One region of the Streptomyces nojiriensis genome, then DNA from elsewhere that is predicted to be linked to it. Evidence: riboswitches for the same ligand, from Rfam matches in the RefSeq annotation. Region 1 holds a riboswitch; each other region holds the start of a gene.
What was found. A riboswitch is a leader RNA that binds a small molecule or an ion and turns the genes downstream of it on or off. The one in region 1 is predicted to bind cobalamin.

Region 1 (3,519 bases):
ATAGACCGGCAAGCCCTCCTGGGTCACGGGCTGGGTACCCCGTCCTGAACGGTGAAGCCCCTGTACAGGCGAGAATGGAAAGGGACGGGGGTAACGGAGATGGAATACCTGGTAGTCGTGGGGATCGGTCTCGCCTGGGGGCTCTTCCAGGCCTGGCGCGGCGGTGCATTCGGCGGCAGATCACCGCAGGGACAACGGCGCTCCCGATCACGGAACAACGACGGCATCGGCTTCTCCTGCGGGGATGGTGCGTCCTGCGGTGACGGCTCCTCCTGCGGTGGTGGCGGAGGCGACTGACACCACGACTCCTGCCGCGGGCGGGGACACGGCGCCGGTTCGTGGACGGTGGCTGCGGAGGCAAGGGCCGGCCCTTCGCGACAGCCCTTGCCTCACGCTGGACCGGCGGCGGGGCGCAGGGCTTCACCGTTCACGTCCCCCGTACGGCGGTCGGCCGCCCCGGCCCGGGCGTCCGGGGCGAACCTACGCAGGTCGCCGGCGTGAAAGCAGGGTCGCGGCACGCTCCGCGAGCAGAGGCATCAATCGCTCCCGCCATGTGTCGAGAGAGACCATTCCGCTGGACATGCCGCCGTGGGCGTACTGCTCCTGGTACACGGATGACGCCGGTTCGTCGGCGAGGTCAGTACCCACGAGCTCGCTGAACGCTGCCCGCAGCAGGCGGACCGCTTCGTCGACCGACTCCGGGACGTCCGTTCCGGACAGGTGATCGCGAAGGGCCCGCCAGACGTAGGGGTCGCCCCGCAGGCCCCACCTCTTCGGCTCCGGATCGAAGAGTTCCGCCATCTTCACGACCGCGTCATCATGTGCCATGGCGTCAGTCTCGCAGGGACGCACGCACCCTTGACCTACGGCTCCGGCGCCTTCGGGCAGGTACTCAGGCCCGAACGAGCCGCCCAGGGCCGCCCGCCCCAGTACGAGGAGCTGCCGGCCCGCGTCGACGGCACCCTCATGCCCAGCCGTACCGACCTGGCCGGTATCGCCGACCGTGCAGCTGCTGGCGGTGTCGGTTTCGGTAGGGGGCGAGGCCCGTGACGCTCTGCGCTGCCCTACCACGGGGCGCGGCAGGGCAAGGAGCGAGGGGACAGGGCCCGGCGGCCGCGCTCTTGCCGGATGCCTGCTTGGCGGCAGGCATCCCGCCTATCGGTTAGCCGCAGACTCGGTCGGGTGCGGTGGGGGCTGCACCGGGTTCGTGGCCGTCTGGCCGAACCCGGGGGTGAGTAGGACCGCGAGCACCGAAACGACGGCCGCAGCCCCCGCGATCGAGGTACCCAGGTCCCCACGGCCCTCGGCACCGTGGGCAGTGCGCGCGGTGTACTTGAAGACCGAGAAGCCCACGGCAAGGCCCACGAGGATGAGCAGGGCCGCCATCGGCGCGATCTGAATGGTCACGAAGTTCCTCCAGGCTGTGTGCGCCGTCGAACGGCGGCGACTCGTCTGCGTACGCAGACCTCAGCTCTTCCATGGAGTAACTCGGCGCGTTGACAGCAAGAGAGCCCGATCCATTACGGATCACGCCTTGTCTGTCCCACAGCCCAGCCAGGAAGAACCGGGCGCGTAAACGCTCGGCACATTCTTGGTCGGCAGGTCCTCGGACTACCGCCGAGTCGGGCGGTACACCGTTGTGGGACAGTTCCGGATTCACACCGGATTCCCCTGCGACGATCAACGGCTCGACTATACAAGCTTGTTCGCGGCCGCTGCGCTGGCGGCCGCCGTACAGCCGACGCGCAACGTCTACCTGCACGGGCGCGGGTACCGGCTCGTCGGACGGATCTGCGGCGGGCCCCGTGTCCGGCTACCGGTGGCTGGGCTGGATTCGGCTGCTCTGGTTGCGGTCCCCGGTCACGAGCGGAGTTCGTCGTTTCGTCGGGTGCGGGAGGTCTGCCGCACCCGACGAACGAGCCATGCGGCGCTGAGGCTGCCGAGGAATTCCGGCAACGCTGCCCGGGCAAGTGCCGACGTGGTGTTCACGCGGAACCTGCCACAGCTGCACGACGGCCTTGGTGTTGCAGGCCGAGTCGCCTGAGCTTGCGCATCACGCGCTCACCGACCTGAGCCGGCAGTCCGGTCGCGGCTGCGGCCTCCGACCACGATCCGCCGCCGAGCGCGAAGGCGCGGGCGACGTGTTGCTCGTCCTCCTTCAGACGGTCGAACACGGCACAGGCGTCGCGGCGGTCCGGGTACCAGGCCAGCGCCTCGTCGTCGATCTGGTACGACCCGGCCACCAGCTCATGCAACGCCTCGCCCGACGGGAGCCTGTGGTCCAGCATCCAGACTCGCCCGGGCCCGGTCTTGCGCTCCCACAGCGGTGTCAGCTGCCGGTGTACCGTCTGCGCTTCTCGGCGCAGATGGTGCAGGGTGCTGTCGCCGTCAGGTGGCTGCATGTCGAGGACGTCGATCCAGTTGCCGAGTAACGCGGTCGAGACAGCCTCCAGCCACTGCGGGTCGGTTCGTGCTACGCCCAGATAGGTCTGTGAGAAGGCGGCGACCGTCGGCTTCCAGTCGTTGTCGTCAGTACATTCCAGGATGGCCCTACGGGCCTGAAGAGCTGCGGCGACTGCTTCCTGTGCCTCCGCTCGCGGACCCGGGGCGCTCTCGGGTCGGCTCCGAAGCCCGAAGATGAGCAGTGTGCCCGCCACGAGTTGCACGTAGAAGGCGGCCAAGGGGGGAACGGGACGTGTGATGCGGGCAGCCAGTTCGCGTCCCAGTGCGTCGATGCGGGGCAACTCGGCGACGGGGCTCCCTGCCAGTGTGAGCCACTGACGTCCCGACGATGCGCAGCACACCAGCGGCGCGACGTAGAAGGAGGCGCCAGGAGTCGGCATCTGCGTCATCGTGTCGGGGTGCCGGCGAGCCACTGTAGAACCGATGCCCAGGACCAGGAAGGCGCGGGTCACATCGTGGGTTTGCCCGACGATCCGTGACAGTTTGGGAGCCCCGGTGAAGGCGGGCCACGTGTCGTCCGTCACGGAACAGTGGGTTGCCGGTGTGCAGTTCACGGTCGACTCCTCAGTTCTGTCTACAGCGTTCACTTCTCAGGCCCGGCACGGCGAGGATCTGTCAAAGAATCTTGAAGAGCACAGCTGTGGCCCCCATCACATCAGATGGCTCTCCTCGACTTCCCTCCCGGCCTCGCCGTCTTCGCGATCCGGGCTGTCCGGCTCCGGTACGAGGGTTCCGTTCCGTGCCGCCCGATGTCGACAGCCCAGGCCGAGCGCGCATCGAGGCCTATCGGGGACCTCGAAGCAGAACCGGACCATGCATTCAGGTCACTTGTAGCCCGCAATGGCCGGATCCGGCGGCAGACGGCCGGCTTCGGCCCTGGATACGTGGTCTCGGCCTTGCTTTTGGTCCACCGTCCGCGACCGGGGCGCGCTTCGTATCCCGCGGGTACGAGGGGCTTTCCAACCGGTGTGTCCTGGCTGACCCGGACGCGGGAGGGGGTGGTGCCCATACCTGGGCGTCATCGTAGGAAGAGGCCGTCGTGGCGGACACGGATCC
Region 2 (3,519 bases), 1.3 Mb from region 1:
GCGAGCCGCCTCCGGAGGGGTTCATTCACCCGACTTTGACGTGCATTAATAGCACTATCAACGTAAGAATCAGGACGAATGGCCCGATCGCACCCCGGGGCAGTACACCGCTCCGACCAAGTCAGTTCATCTTCCGTTCACCCAGGTTGCCTACGGTCGCCGAGCCACTGACGTCAAACAGAAGCCTGGGTAAATGGAGCACATAACGCTTCTCCTCGGGATCGTGATCATTACCGCTCTCGTGTTCGACTTCACGAACGGTTTCCACGACACAGCCAACGCGATGGCTACCACCATCTCGACCGGCGCCCTCAAGCCCAAGACGGCGGTGGCCATGTCCGCCGTGCTCAACCTCGTCGGCGCGTTCATGTCCGTGGAGGTCGCCAAGACGATCTCCAAGGGGCTCGTCAACGAGGAGGGCATCCAGCCAGAGGTGATCTTCGCCGCCCTGGTCGGAGCGATCCTCTGGAACCTCGTCACCTGGCTGGTCGGTCTCCCCTCCAGCTCCTCGCACGCCCTGATGGGTGGCCTCATCGGTGCCGCGGTCGCCTCCGCCGGCATCGGCGCGGTCAACGGCAGCGTCGTCGTCACCAAGGTCCTCATCCCCGCGATCGCCGCCCCGCTGGTGGCCGGCATCGCCGCGTACCTGGCCGCCAAGGTCACGTACAAGCTGGGGGACAAGGTCGGCGAGAAGACCTCCGCCAAGGGGTACCGCGCCGGTCAGATCGCCTCGGCCGGTCTCGTCTCCCTCGCGCACGGCACCAACGACGCGCAGAAGACGATGGGCATCATCACCCTGGCCCTCATCGCCGGCGGTGCGATCGCGCCCGACGCGAACCCGCCGGTCTGGGTCATCGTCTCCGCCGGTATGGCCATCGCGATGGGCACCTACCTGGGCGGCTGGCGCATCATCCGCACCATGGGCAGCGGCCTGACCGACCTGCACCCGCAGCAGGGCTTCGCCGCCCAGACCTCGGCCGCGTCCGTCATCCTGGCCTCCTCGAACCTGGGCTTCTCGCTCTCCACCACCCACTCGTGCTCCGGTGCGGTCATGGGTGCGGGCCTGGGCCGCAGGGGCGGTGTGGTCCGCTGGTCCACCGCGACCCGCATGTTCGTCGCCTGGGGCCTGACCCTGCCGGCCGCCGCGCTGGTCTCGGCCGGTGCCGAGCTGGTCATGCGCATCGGTGACGTCGGCATCGCCGCGGTCACGCTCTTCCTGATCGGCTCCTGCCTGGCCATCTGGTTCATCTCGCGCCGCCAGGTCGTCGACCACAACAACGTCAACGAGGTGGAGCCGGCCCGCGCCGAAGAGCCGGGTGTCGTCACCACGGCGATCGCCGCGGTCACCGTCCCGCCGACCGTCGCCGCCGCCGGTACCAACGCCGCGGCAACGACCGCCGAGGTTACGGACGAAGCCCTCAAGGCCACCATCCCGGCCGCGACGCAGACCCCGGCGGCTCCGGCCGCCGCGGTCTGACCGAGACAGAGACACAAGAGGAAACGGCAGTATGAAGATCGACTGGGAAGCACTCGGCTCCGTCTTCGGGGTCAGCCTCTTCGCCACCGTCGCCCTCGTGGCCCTCTTCACCCTGGGCCTGGTGGGCCTGTCCAAGCACGAGACCGCCACCGAGCAGGGCGGCACCGCCGCCCTCGCCCGCAGCGGCGCGTACGCCTGCTTCGCCGTCATCGCGGCGGCCGTTGGCTACGGGATCTACCTGATCGTCGCCTGATCCGCCGCCCCGCGGCCGACCGGGCGTGAAGGCTCCCTCCGGGTTTGTCCCGGAGGGAGCTTTTCGCATCCCCCGCCCCCTCCCGCGCTCCTGCCGCGTCCCGGCCGTGCCGCGACCGCGCCGCAGGTCAACGGCGAGTTGACGGGCCTTCGACGTGCGTGGTGGACTGCCCGAGCCAATACGGCGGCATGGAGAGGAAGTCCGGTGCGAATCCGGCGCGGTCCCGCCACTGTCACCGGAAGCGCACGCCGCGCGTGCGTCCCGGGAGCCAGGAACTCTCGCCGCCGGACACGTCGAACCAGGGCGCGGACCCTGAGTGAGGACATACCTGCCACCATGCGTGCCGATCGCGTCTTCGCGTACGGCGCCACGGCGGGCCTGATCGGCGACCGGATCCTCGGGGATCCGCGCCGAGGGCACCCCGTGGCCGCCTTCGGACGGGCCGCCGCCGCCGTCGAGCGCTCCCTGTGGCGCGACGACCGCGGCCGGGGCCTCCTGCACACCCTGGTGTGCGCCGGGGGCGCGACCGCCGTCGGAGCGCTGGGCGCCCGAGCCGTGCGTTCCCGGCCCGCGGCCGCCCGTATCGCCCTGACCGCCGCCGCCACCTGGGCCGTCGTGGGCGGCACCTCCCTGGGCCGTGAGGCCCGCGCCATCGGCGGCGCGCTCGCCGCCGGGGACATCGAGGTGGCCCGGGAGCGGCTGCCCCACCTGTGCGGACGCGACCCGCAGGCCCTGGACGGACAGCAGATGGCCCGCGCCGTCGTGGAGTCCGTCGCCGAGAACACCTCCGACGCGGTGGTCGGGGCACTCGTGTGGGGCGCCGTCGCCGGCGTCCCCGGACTGCTGGCCTTCCGCGCCGTGAACACCCTGGACGCGATGGTCGGCCACAAGTCCCCCCGCTACCTGCGCTACGGCTGGGCCTCCGCCCGGCTCGACGACCTGGCCGGCTGGCCGGGGGCCCGGCTGACGGCGGTCGCCGCCGTACTGGCCGGCCCCGACCGGCGGGGCGCCGTACGGGCCTGGCGCGCGGACGCCGCCGCGCACCCGAGCCCGAACGCCGGACCCGTCGAGGCCTCCTTCGCCGGGGCGCTGGGCGTCAGACTGGGCGGAACCCTCGCGTACGGCGGCCGGGTCGAGCACCGGGCCGTACTGAACGGCGCGGCGGGGCGGCCGGTGGAGGTCGATGACATCGAGCGGGCGGTCCGGCTGTCGCGGCAGGTGACCTGGCTGGCCCTGGGCGCCTGCGTGGCCGCCCGGCTGCTGGTCTCCCGTACGGCACGGAGAGGGCGGCGCGGATGAGCGGCGCGAAGCGCGGCGGCGGTCTGCTGGTCGCGGGCACGACGTCGGACGCGGGCAAGAGCGTGGTCACGGCGGGCATCTGCCGGTGGCTGGCCCGGCAGGGCGTGAAGGTGGCGCCCTTCAAGGCGCAGAACATGTCGCTGAACTCCTTCGTGACGCGGGAGGGCGCCGAGATCGGGCGCGCCCAGGCGATGCAGGCCCAGGCGGCCCGCGTGGAGCCGACCGCGCTGATGAACCCGGTGCTGCTCAAGCCGGGCAGCGACCGCAGCAGCCAGGTGGTGCTGCTGGGCAAGCCGGTGGGCGAGATGAGCGCCCGCGGCTACCACGGCGGGCGTCAGGAGCAGCTGCTCGGCATCGTCACGGACTGTCTGGAGCAGCTTCGGGGCACGTATGACGCCGTGATCTGCGAGGGGGCGGGGAGTCCGGCCGAGATCAACCTGCGCCGGACCGACATCGTGAACATGGGGATCGCGCGGGCCGCGCGGTTCCC
Region 3 (3,519 bases), 7.1 Mb from region 1:
CTCGGTCCTGCTGGACCTGGGCCGGCGCGGCCAGCTCCTGGCCGAGCGCCTCGCCGACGCCGCCGACGGCCGGGACCTGGCCGCCGACAGCCCGCGCTCGCCGCACGAGGAGATCCGGGAGTTCTTCTACCGGCGGCAGAACTACCTGCACGACACCGATGCCGCCGCCGAGGACCTCGCCGCCGAGATCGGCATCCGCCCGGGGGACGTCATCCGCGCGCTGACCCGCCGGCTCTCCGACCGGCACGGGATCCGGACGGCCACGGACTCCGACCGGCTGCACCACTACGACCCCGCCGCCCGGGTACTGCACCTGTCGAACCGGCTCCGGCCGGGACAGCAGGCGTTCCGGATGGCCACCCAGCTGGCGCTGATCGAGTACCGGGACGAGCTGGACCGGCTGGCCGCCGAGGACTTCCCGCCCGGCACCCCGGTCCACGCCCTCGCCCGCATCGGCATCGCCAACCACTTCGCGGGCGCGCTCATCCTCCCGTACCGCGCCTTCCACGCGGCCGCCGAAGAGTTCCGGTACGACATCGAGCGGCTCACCGACCACTTCGGGGTCGGCTACGAGACGGTCTGCCACCGGCTGAGCACCCTGCAGCGGCCCAGGCTGCGCGGGGTGCCCTTCTCCTTCGTCCGGGTGGACCGGGCCGGGAACATGTCCAAGCGGCAGTCGGCGACCGGATTCCACTTCTCCCGCGCGGGCGGCACCTGCCCGCTGTGGAACGTGTACGAGGCGTTCGCCGCGCCCGGCCGCATCCACGTCCAGGTGGCCGCCATGCCCGACGGGCAGCGGTACCTGTGGACCGCCCGGGCCGTCACCCGCCACCGCGGCGGCTGGGGCGAGCCCGGCAAGACCTTCGCGATCGGGCTGGGCTGCGAGATCCGGCACGCCTCGCGGCTGGTGTACGCCGACGGGCTCGACCTCGACAATGCGGCGGCCGCCACTCCGATCGGCATGGGCTGCCGCCTCTGCGAACGCCTCGACTGCCCGCAGCGGGCCGTGCCGCCGCTCGGGCGGGCGCTGGCCGTCGACGAGAACAGCAGCACCTTCATCCCGTACCCGGTGACCCGGAACCCCGCCCCGGCGCGGGACTGAGCGGGCGTCAGAACGCGGGCCGCAGACGGCGGGTACGACGGAGACGGCGCGACCGGACGGAAGGCGCGCGGCGGCGGCCCTGGACTTACTAGGACGTCCAACTATATGTTCGTGGCACAAGGTCCGCGGTGCAGGGAAGCCGGTGAGAAACCGGCACGGTCCCGCCACTGTGACCGGGGAGTGTGCTGCCATCCACACGCCACTGACGAGGTCTGTCGGGAAGGCGGGCGGCACGCGGGGATCCGGGAGTCAGGATACCGGCCGCGGATGTTCCGTGTTGTCCACGAGGATGGAGCAGACACGCATGGCACCGGTTTGTACCCACGACCCTGGTGATCCGGCGGAGCGCGCGCACCCCTTCGCACGCTCGTAGTCCCACGCCCCTCCCAGCGGAGCACCCCATCGGGTGCCGTCCGCCGGCCGGCCGTGCCATCCCCGGATCCAACCTGACGAGAGCAGGCACCCATGGTCCGTGAACTCACCCATTTCATCGGCGGCAAGCACACCACCGGATCCTCCGGTCTCTTCACCGACGTCCACGACCCCAACACGGGCTCCGTGCAGGCCCGGGTCCCGCTCGCGGGGCGGGCCGACACCGAGGCCGCCATCGCGAACGCCGAGGAGGCGCAGGCCGACTGGGGACAGTGGAACCCGCAGCGCCGCTCGCGCGTACTGCTGCGCTTCCTCCAACTGGTCGAGGGCGAACGCGACTCCCTCGCCCGGCTGTTGTCCTCCGAGCACGGCAAGACCGTCGCCGACGCCCACGGAGACCTGCAACGCGGCCTGGAGGTGGTCGAGTTCGCCGCCGGCGCCCCGCACCTGCTGAAGGGCGAGTTCACCGACAACGCGGGCACCGGGATCGACGTGCATTCCCTGCGCTCACCGCTCGGCGTGGTCGCCGGCATCACCCCCTTCAACTTCCCGGCGATGATCCCCCTGTGGCAGGCCGCACCCGCCCTGGCCTGCGGCAACTCCTTCATCCTCAAGCCCTCCGAGCGCGATCCCTCCGTACCGCTGCGCCTCGCCGAGCTGTTCCTGGAGGCCGGCCTGCCGCCGGGCGTGCTCAATGTGGTCAACGGTGGCAAGGAGGCCGTCGACACCCTCCTCGAGGACCCGCGCGTCCAGGCCCTCGGCTTCGTCGGCTCCACCCCGATCGCCGCGCACATCTACGCCACCGCCGCGGCCCACGGCAAGCGCGCCCAGTGCTTCGGCGGGGCCAAGAACCACATGATCGTGATGCCCGACGCCGACCTCGACCAGGCCGTGGAGGCCCTCATCGGCGCCGGCTACGGCTCCGCGGGCGAGCGCTGCATGGCCATCGCCGTCGCCGTCCCCGTCGGCGAGGAGACCGCGAACGCCCTCGTGACCAAGCTGACGGAGCGCATCGCGACCCTGCGCGTGGGCCGCTCCGACGACCCCGGAGCCGACTTCGGGCCGCTGGTCAGCCAGGACGCCCTCGACCGGGTGAACCGCTACGTCGGCATCGGAGCCACCGAGGGCGCCGAACTCGTCGTGGACGGGCGCGGGTTCACCCTGCCCGGACACGAGGACGGCTTCTTCGCCGGCCCCAGCCTCTTCGACCGCGTGACCCCGCAGATGCGGATCTACCGCGAGGAGATCTTCGGCCCGGTGCTGTCCGTCGTACGGGCCGCCGACTACGAGGAGGCCCTGCGCCTGCCCACCGAGCACCCGTACGGCAACGGCGTCGCGATCTTCACCCGTGACGGGGACACGGCCCGCGACTTCACCCGGCGGGTGGGCGCCGGCATGGTCGGCGTCAACGTGCCGATCCCCGTCCCGGTGGCGTACCACACCTTCGGCGGCTGGAAGCGGTCCGGCTTCGGCGACCTGAACCAGCACGGCCCCGACTCGATCCGCTTCTACACCCGTACCAAGACCGTCACCTCGCGCTGGCCCTCCGGGGCCAAGGAGGGCGCGAGCTTCACCATCCCGACGATGGGATGAGCCCGGTGACCCTCACCCTCAGCCCCGATCAGCTCGCCCTCGCCGAGGTCACGCTGGACTTCGCCCAGGAGCAGCTCGGCCCGTACGCCGTCACCTGGGACCAGGACAAGCACTTCCCGCTGGACGTGCTCCGCAAGGCGGCGGACCTCGGGCTCGGCGGCGTCTACGTCCGCGAGGAGCACGGCGGTTCCGGCCTCACCCGCGGTGACGGCGTCCTCGTCTTCGAGGCCCTCGCCACCGGCTGCCCCTCCATCGCCGGATACCTCTCCATCCACAACATGGTCGCCTGGATGATCGACCGGTACGGGGACGCGGACCAGCGGGCCCGCTGGCTGCCCGACCTGTGCTCCGCCCGGTCGCTGGGCAGCTACTGCCTGACCGAACCCGGCGCCGGATCCGACGCGGCCCGGCTGCGCACCCGGGCCGAGCGCACGGACGACGGCTATGTGCTG
Region 4 (3,519 bases), 6.9 Mb from region 1:
CCGTCCCCGCACCTCCCGCCGCCTCGCGCTCGCGGTGCCCGCCGCGCTCGGCGCCTTCGCCCTCACCGCGCTGCCCGCGTTCGCGACCTCGTCGCCCGCGCAGATCGCCACCTCGAAGACCAACGGCGTCGCCTACCTCAAGTCCCTCCAGGCGGCGGACGGTTCGTACGCCGGTTCCGGCCTCTCCAACGAGTGGGCCTTCAGCACCTTCGCCGCGACCGGCACGGCCGTCGTGGACGTCTACCCCGGTGGCGACACCACGAAGAACGCCCGCACCGTCTACCGCAACCTGCTCTCGACGGCGGGCTGGCCGTCCGCCTCCCCGGTGGTCACCGACTACGAGCGCGGCACCCTGAACGCGTACGCCGCCGGCATCGACCCGGCCCGCGTCTCCGCCTCCCGCAACCTCGTGGCGAACATCTACTCCTACTGGCAGACGGCGGAGGCCGGCTACTTCGGCTCCTCCGGAAACTTCAACGGCACGGTCTTCGCGGCCCTTTCGCTGGGCGGCGCCAGGACACAGGCCGGCGGCGCCCGCATCCCGCAGGCACTGACCGACGCGGTCGTCACCCGGATCCGCGCCAACCAGCACGTGGACGGCGGCTGGACCTACCAGAAGGCCGAGGGCAACCCCACCGTCCTCAACTCCGCCGGCGACGTCGACATGACCGGCGCGGCCATGGCGGCCCTGTGCGTCTCCGGCGTCCCCAACACGGACCCGGACGTCGTCCAGGCGAAGAACTTCCTCAAGAGCACGCTGCTCTCCTCCACCGGCGCCTTCAACTCCCTCTACGGGGTCAACACCAGCTCCAACGGCTGGGGCGTCGCGGGCCTGAACGCTTGCGGCTTCAACCCGCAGACCGGCGACTTCCTCACGGTCACCGGGAAGACCCCGATCGACTTCCTGATAGCCAACCAGTACAACCCGGCGGGCGGCTTCAAGTACAAGCCCTCCGACACCGTCCCCTCTGCCTACTCCTCGATCGACGCGCTGCGCGCCGTCGCGGGCGGGGGCTTCACCACGGCCCCGCCCGTCCCGGTCACCCCCGGCGCCCCGCAGTGGGTCGCCCAGTCCACCTTCACCGCCGGTACGGCCGCCAAGCTGGCCCTGACCGTCGACGACGGCGCCGGCAACCTCAAGGTCTGCTCGGTGGCCTTCACCCCGACCGGTACGACCACCACCCTCGGCGACGTCCTGAACGCGGCCACCACCGGGGCGACCCCGACCGGCTGCGTCACGAGCGTGACCCCCTCGTCGGGCACGGGCACCGTCACGGCCGTCAACGGCAAGGCCAACAGCGGCTCCAGCACCTGGAAGGTCAGCGTCGACGGCTCCGCGTTCGCCGGCGCGGTCCGCAACAAGGTCATCAACGTGGGCGACACCATCGCCCTGCGCTGGGGCGCCTGATCACCGAATGCCGGCGGGGCTGCGGACCTTCGCGGCCGCAGCCCCTGCCGGGCGGGCGGCCGGTTAGAAGGACGTCCAGGTGAAGGACACCCGGTCGCCGGCGCTGAGCTTGAACTGGCAGCCGCCGACCGGGGTCGGGGTGCCGTTGACGGCGATGCTCCAGTACGCCGAGCCGCCGCCGCTGACGTTCTTTATCGTGTCGACGGAGAAGTCGTCGAAGGACGCGTACCAGGTGCCGTCCCAGGTGAAGCCCTTCTTGTGGGCGGCGTCGTCGAGGGCGGCGGTCGGGGTGGGGACCTTGGACGGGTTGGCGCCGCCGTTGGTGCCGTCGCACTTGTGGGTGCCACCGGTCGCGGTGGTGACATCGTGGCCCTTGGTCTTGACCTTGCCCTGGAACAGCAGCCCGTCGGGTCCCTGGACGGTGAGGTCCACCTTGACGGCCGCGTTCGTGTTCGGCCTCGGCTTGGCCTCGGCCACGGCCGGAGCGGTGGCGAGGGCGAGAGCGAGCGCGAACGTGGTGACCACGGAGCGGCGGACGAGGGTCTGGCGCATGGAGTGCCTTCCTGAGCGGATCTTCGGGCCTGCTCACGCGAACCCTTCGACCCGCACCCGTGCACACCCCCTGCGGGCGTCCCTCAGGAGGACGCCCGGGGGCGCCGGGCCGGGCTGGGGCTTCGTACTGCAGACCATGACAGTGGGAAGCGGTGCACATCGCACCCCGGGTTCTCCGACTCACGGCGTTTCGGACACCGCTCACGGTTGCAGGTCAGCGCCGGATTCCCACCGGCTTCCCCCAGTTGTGCATGCATTCGGTTGTGGCCCGGGCCGCGGTGGGCCGGAGCAGAACGCATCGTACGGCCCGGGCAGAGGGGACCGGGCGAGAACCCGGAATCCGGGCCCGCCGTCAGCCGCGGCCGAGCCGGCGGGCCTCCGCCGGACTCACCGGGGCACCCGCCCCGACCCCGTGCAGGACGTGCGCCAGTACCTCCGCGCCGCGTACGACGCGGGGGCCCGGGCGGTTGAAGTAGGCGGGCCCGTCCAGCACCCACACCTCACCCGCGCGCACCGCGGGCAGCTCCTCCCACCCCGGCAGCGAGGTCAGCAGCTCCCGCTCGCGCAGCGTGCGTTCCGGGCCGAACCCGCAGGGCATGACCAGGAGCACGTCCGGGCGGGCGGCCCGGACCGCCTCCCATTCCGTCGGCCGGGTGTGCTCCCCGGGGGCGGCGATCAGTGCCTCACCGCCCGCGCACGCGATCTGCTCCGGCACCCAGTGCCCGGCCGGCCAGAGCGGATCGAGCCATTCGATCGCCACCACCCGGGGGCGCCGCCGTCCGGCGGTCCGCGCCCGTACGGCCTCCAGCCGCGCGGCGAGGGCCGCCCGCCGCTCCCGCGCGTGCTCCGCCACGCCGAGCAGCTCACCGACCGTGACCAGGCAGTCCAGTACGTCGCCCAGCGTGCGCGGCTCCAGACTCAGCACGCGGGGCCCGCCGTCTAGGACGCGCACCGCCCGGCTCACGCCGGCGTAGGACACCGCGCAGACGTCGCACAGGTCCTGGGTCAGGACCACATCGGGAGCGAGCGCGCCGAGGGCCTCGGTGTCGAGGGTGTAGAGCGAGGAGCCGCGGTGCGCGGCGCCGCCCACCGCGTCGGAGATCTCCCGGCTGGTCAGGGTGTCCGCCGAGAACTCGGCCGAGGTCACCACGGGCACGCCGGCCACCGCCCGCGGCGGCCAGTCGCACTCGTGGGTACGGCCCGCCAGATCGGCGGCCAGGCCGAGCTCCGCCACGATGTCGGTCGCCGCGGGCAGCAGGGAGACGATGCGCATCCTCCGACCCTAGGCCGTCTCTTCCGGATCTTGCCGGGCCCGCGACGCCCGGCACCGCACCTGGCCGCGTTGTCGGGGCACCCGAGTACGTCCAGTACACGGGCGCCCCTCCGCCTTGCCAGGCTTCCCCTCGGCGCTGGCGGGCCTGGGGAGGCCCCATGGCACCGGACGCCGCGGGCTCGGCCGACAAGATCCGAAAGAGACGGCCCAAGCCGTCGGGGGCCGGGCGGTTGGGTGGCCGTGTCCTCGGGGGAGGCCGCAGCGCCCCGGCTGACGGCTGTCCCCG

Region 2: linked by a shared signal. The riboswitch ahead of JYK04_RS12520 (cobalamin biosynthesis protein) and the one ahead of JYK04_RS06480 (hypothetical protein) in region 1 are both predicted to bind cobalamin.
Region 3: linked by a shared signal. The riboswitch ahead of JYK04_RS38060 (CoA-acylating methylmalonate-semialdehyde dehydrogenase) and the one ahead of JYK04_RS06480 (hypothetical protein) in region 1 are both predicted to bind cobalamin.
Region 4: linked by a shared signal. The riboswitch ahead of JYK04_RS37220 (DUF4430 domain-containing protein) and the one ahead of JYK04_RS06480 (hypothetical protein) in region 1 are both predicted to bind cobalamin.

Annotation. Positions count from the first base shown of each region.
Region 1 covers NZ_CP071139.1:1,334,351-1,337,869, reverse strand. Annotated here, with positions in the region: gene JYK04_RS06495 (hypothetical protein) at 1-4, shown strand, start outside; gene JYK04_RS06490 (hypothetical protein) at 481-828, opposite strand; gene JYK04_RS06485 (hypothetical protein) at 859-1,050, shown strand; gene JYK04_RS06480 (hypothetical protein) at 1,156-1,407, opposite strand; cobalamin riboswitch at 1,581-1,712, opposite strand; gene JYK04_RS06475 (hypothetical protein) at 1,986-2,987, opposite strand.
Region 2 covers NZ_CP071139.1:2,679,914-2,683,432, forward strand. Annotated here, with positions in the region: gene JYK04_RS12510 (inorganic phosphate transporter) at 194-1,477, shown strand; gene JYK04_RS12515 (hypothetical protein) at 1,509-1,730, shown strand; cobalamin riboswitch at 1,876-2,030, shown strand; gene JYK04_RS12520 (cobalamin biosynthesis protein) at 2,067-3,029, shown strand; gene JYK04_RS12525 (cobyric acid synthase) at 3,026-3,519, shown strand, end outside.
Region 3 covers NZ_CP071139.1:8,431,058-8,434,576, reverse strand. Annotated here, with positions in the region: gene JYK04_RS38065 (short-chain fatty acyl-CoA regulator family protein) at 1-1,102, shown strand, start outside; cobalamin riboswitch at 1,212-1,382, shown strand; gene JYK04_RS38060 (CoA-acylating methylmalonate-semialdehyde dehydrogenase) at 1,568-3,067, shown strand; gene JYK04_RS38055 (acyl-CoA dehydrogenase family protein) at 3,064-3,519, shown strand, end outside.
Region 4 covers NZ_CP071139.1:8,235,838-8,239,356, forward strand. Annotated here, with positions in the region: gene JYK04_RS37215 (prenyltransferase/squalene oxidase repeat-containing protein) at 1-1,408, shown strand, start outside; gene JYK04_RS37220 (DUF4430 domain-containing protein) at 1,472-1,960, opposite strand; cobalamin riboswitch at 2,109-2,251, opposite strand; gene JYK04_RS37225 (cobalamin-binding protein) at 2,313-3,233, opposite strand.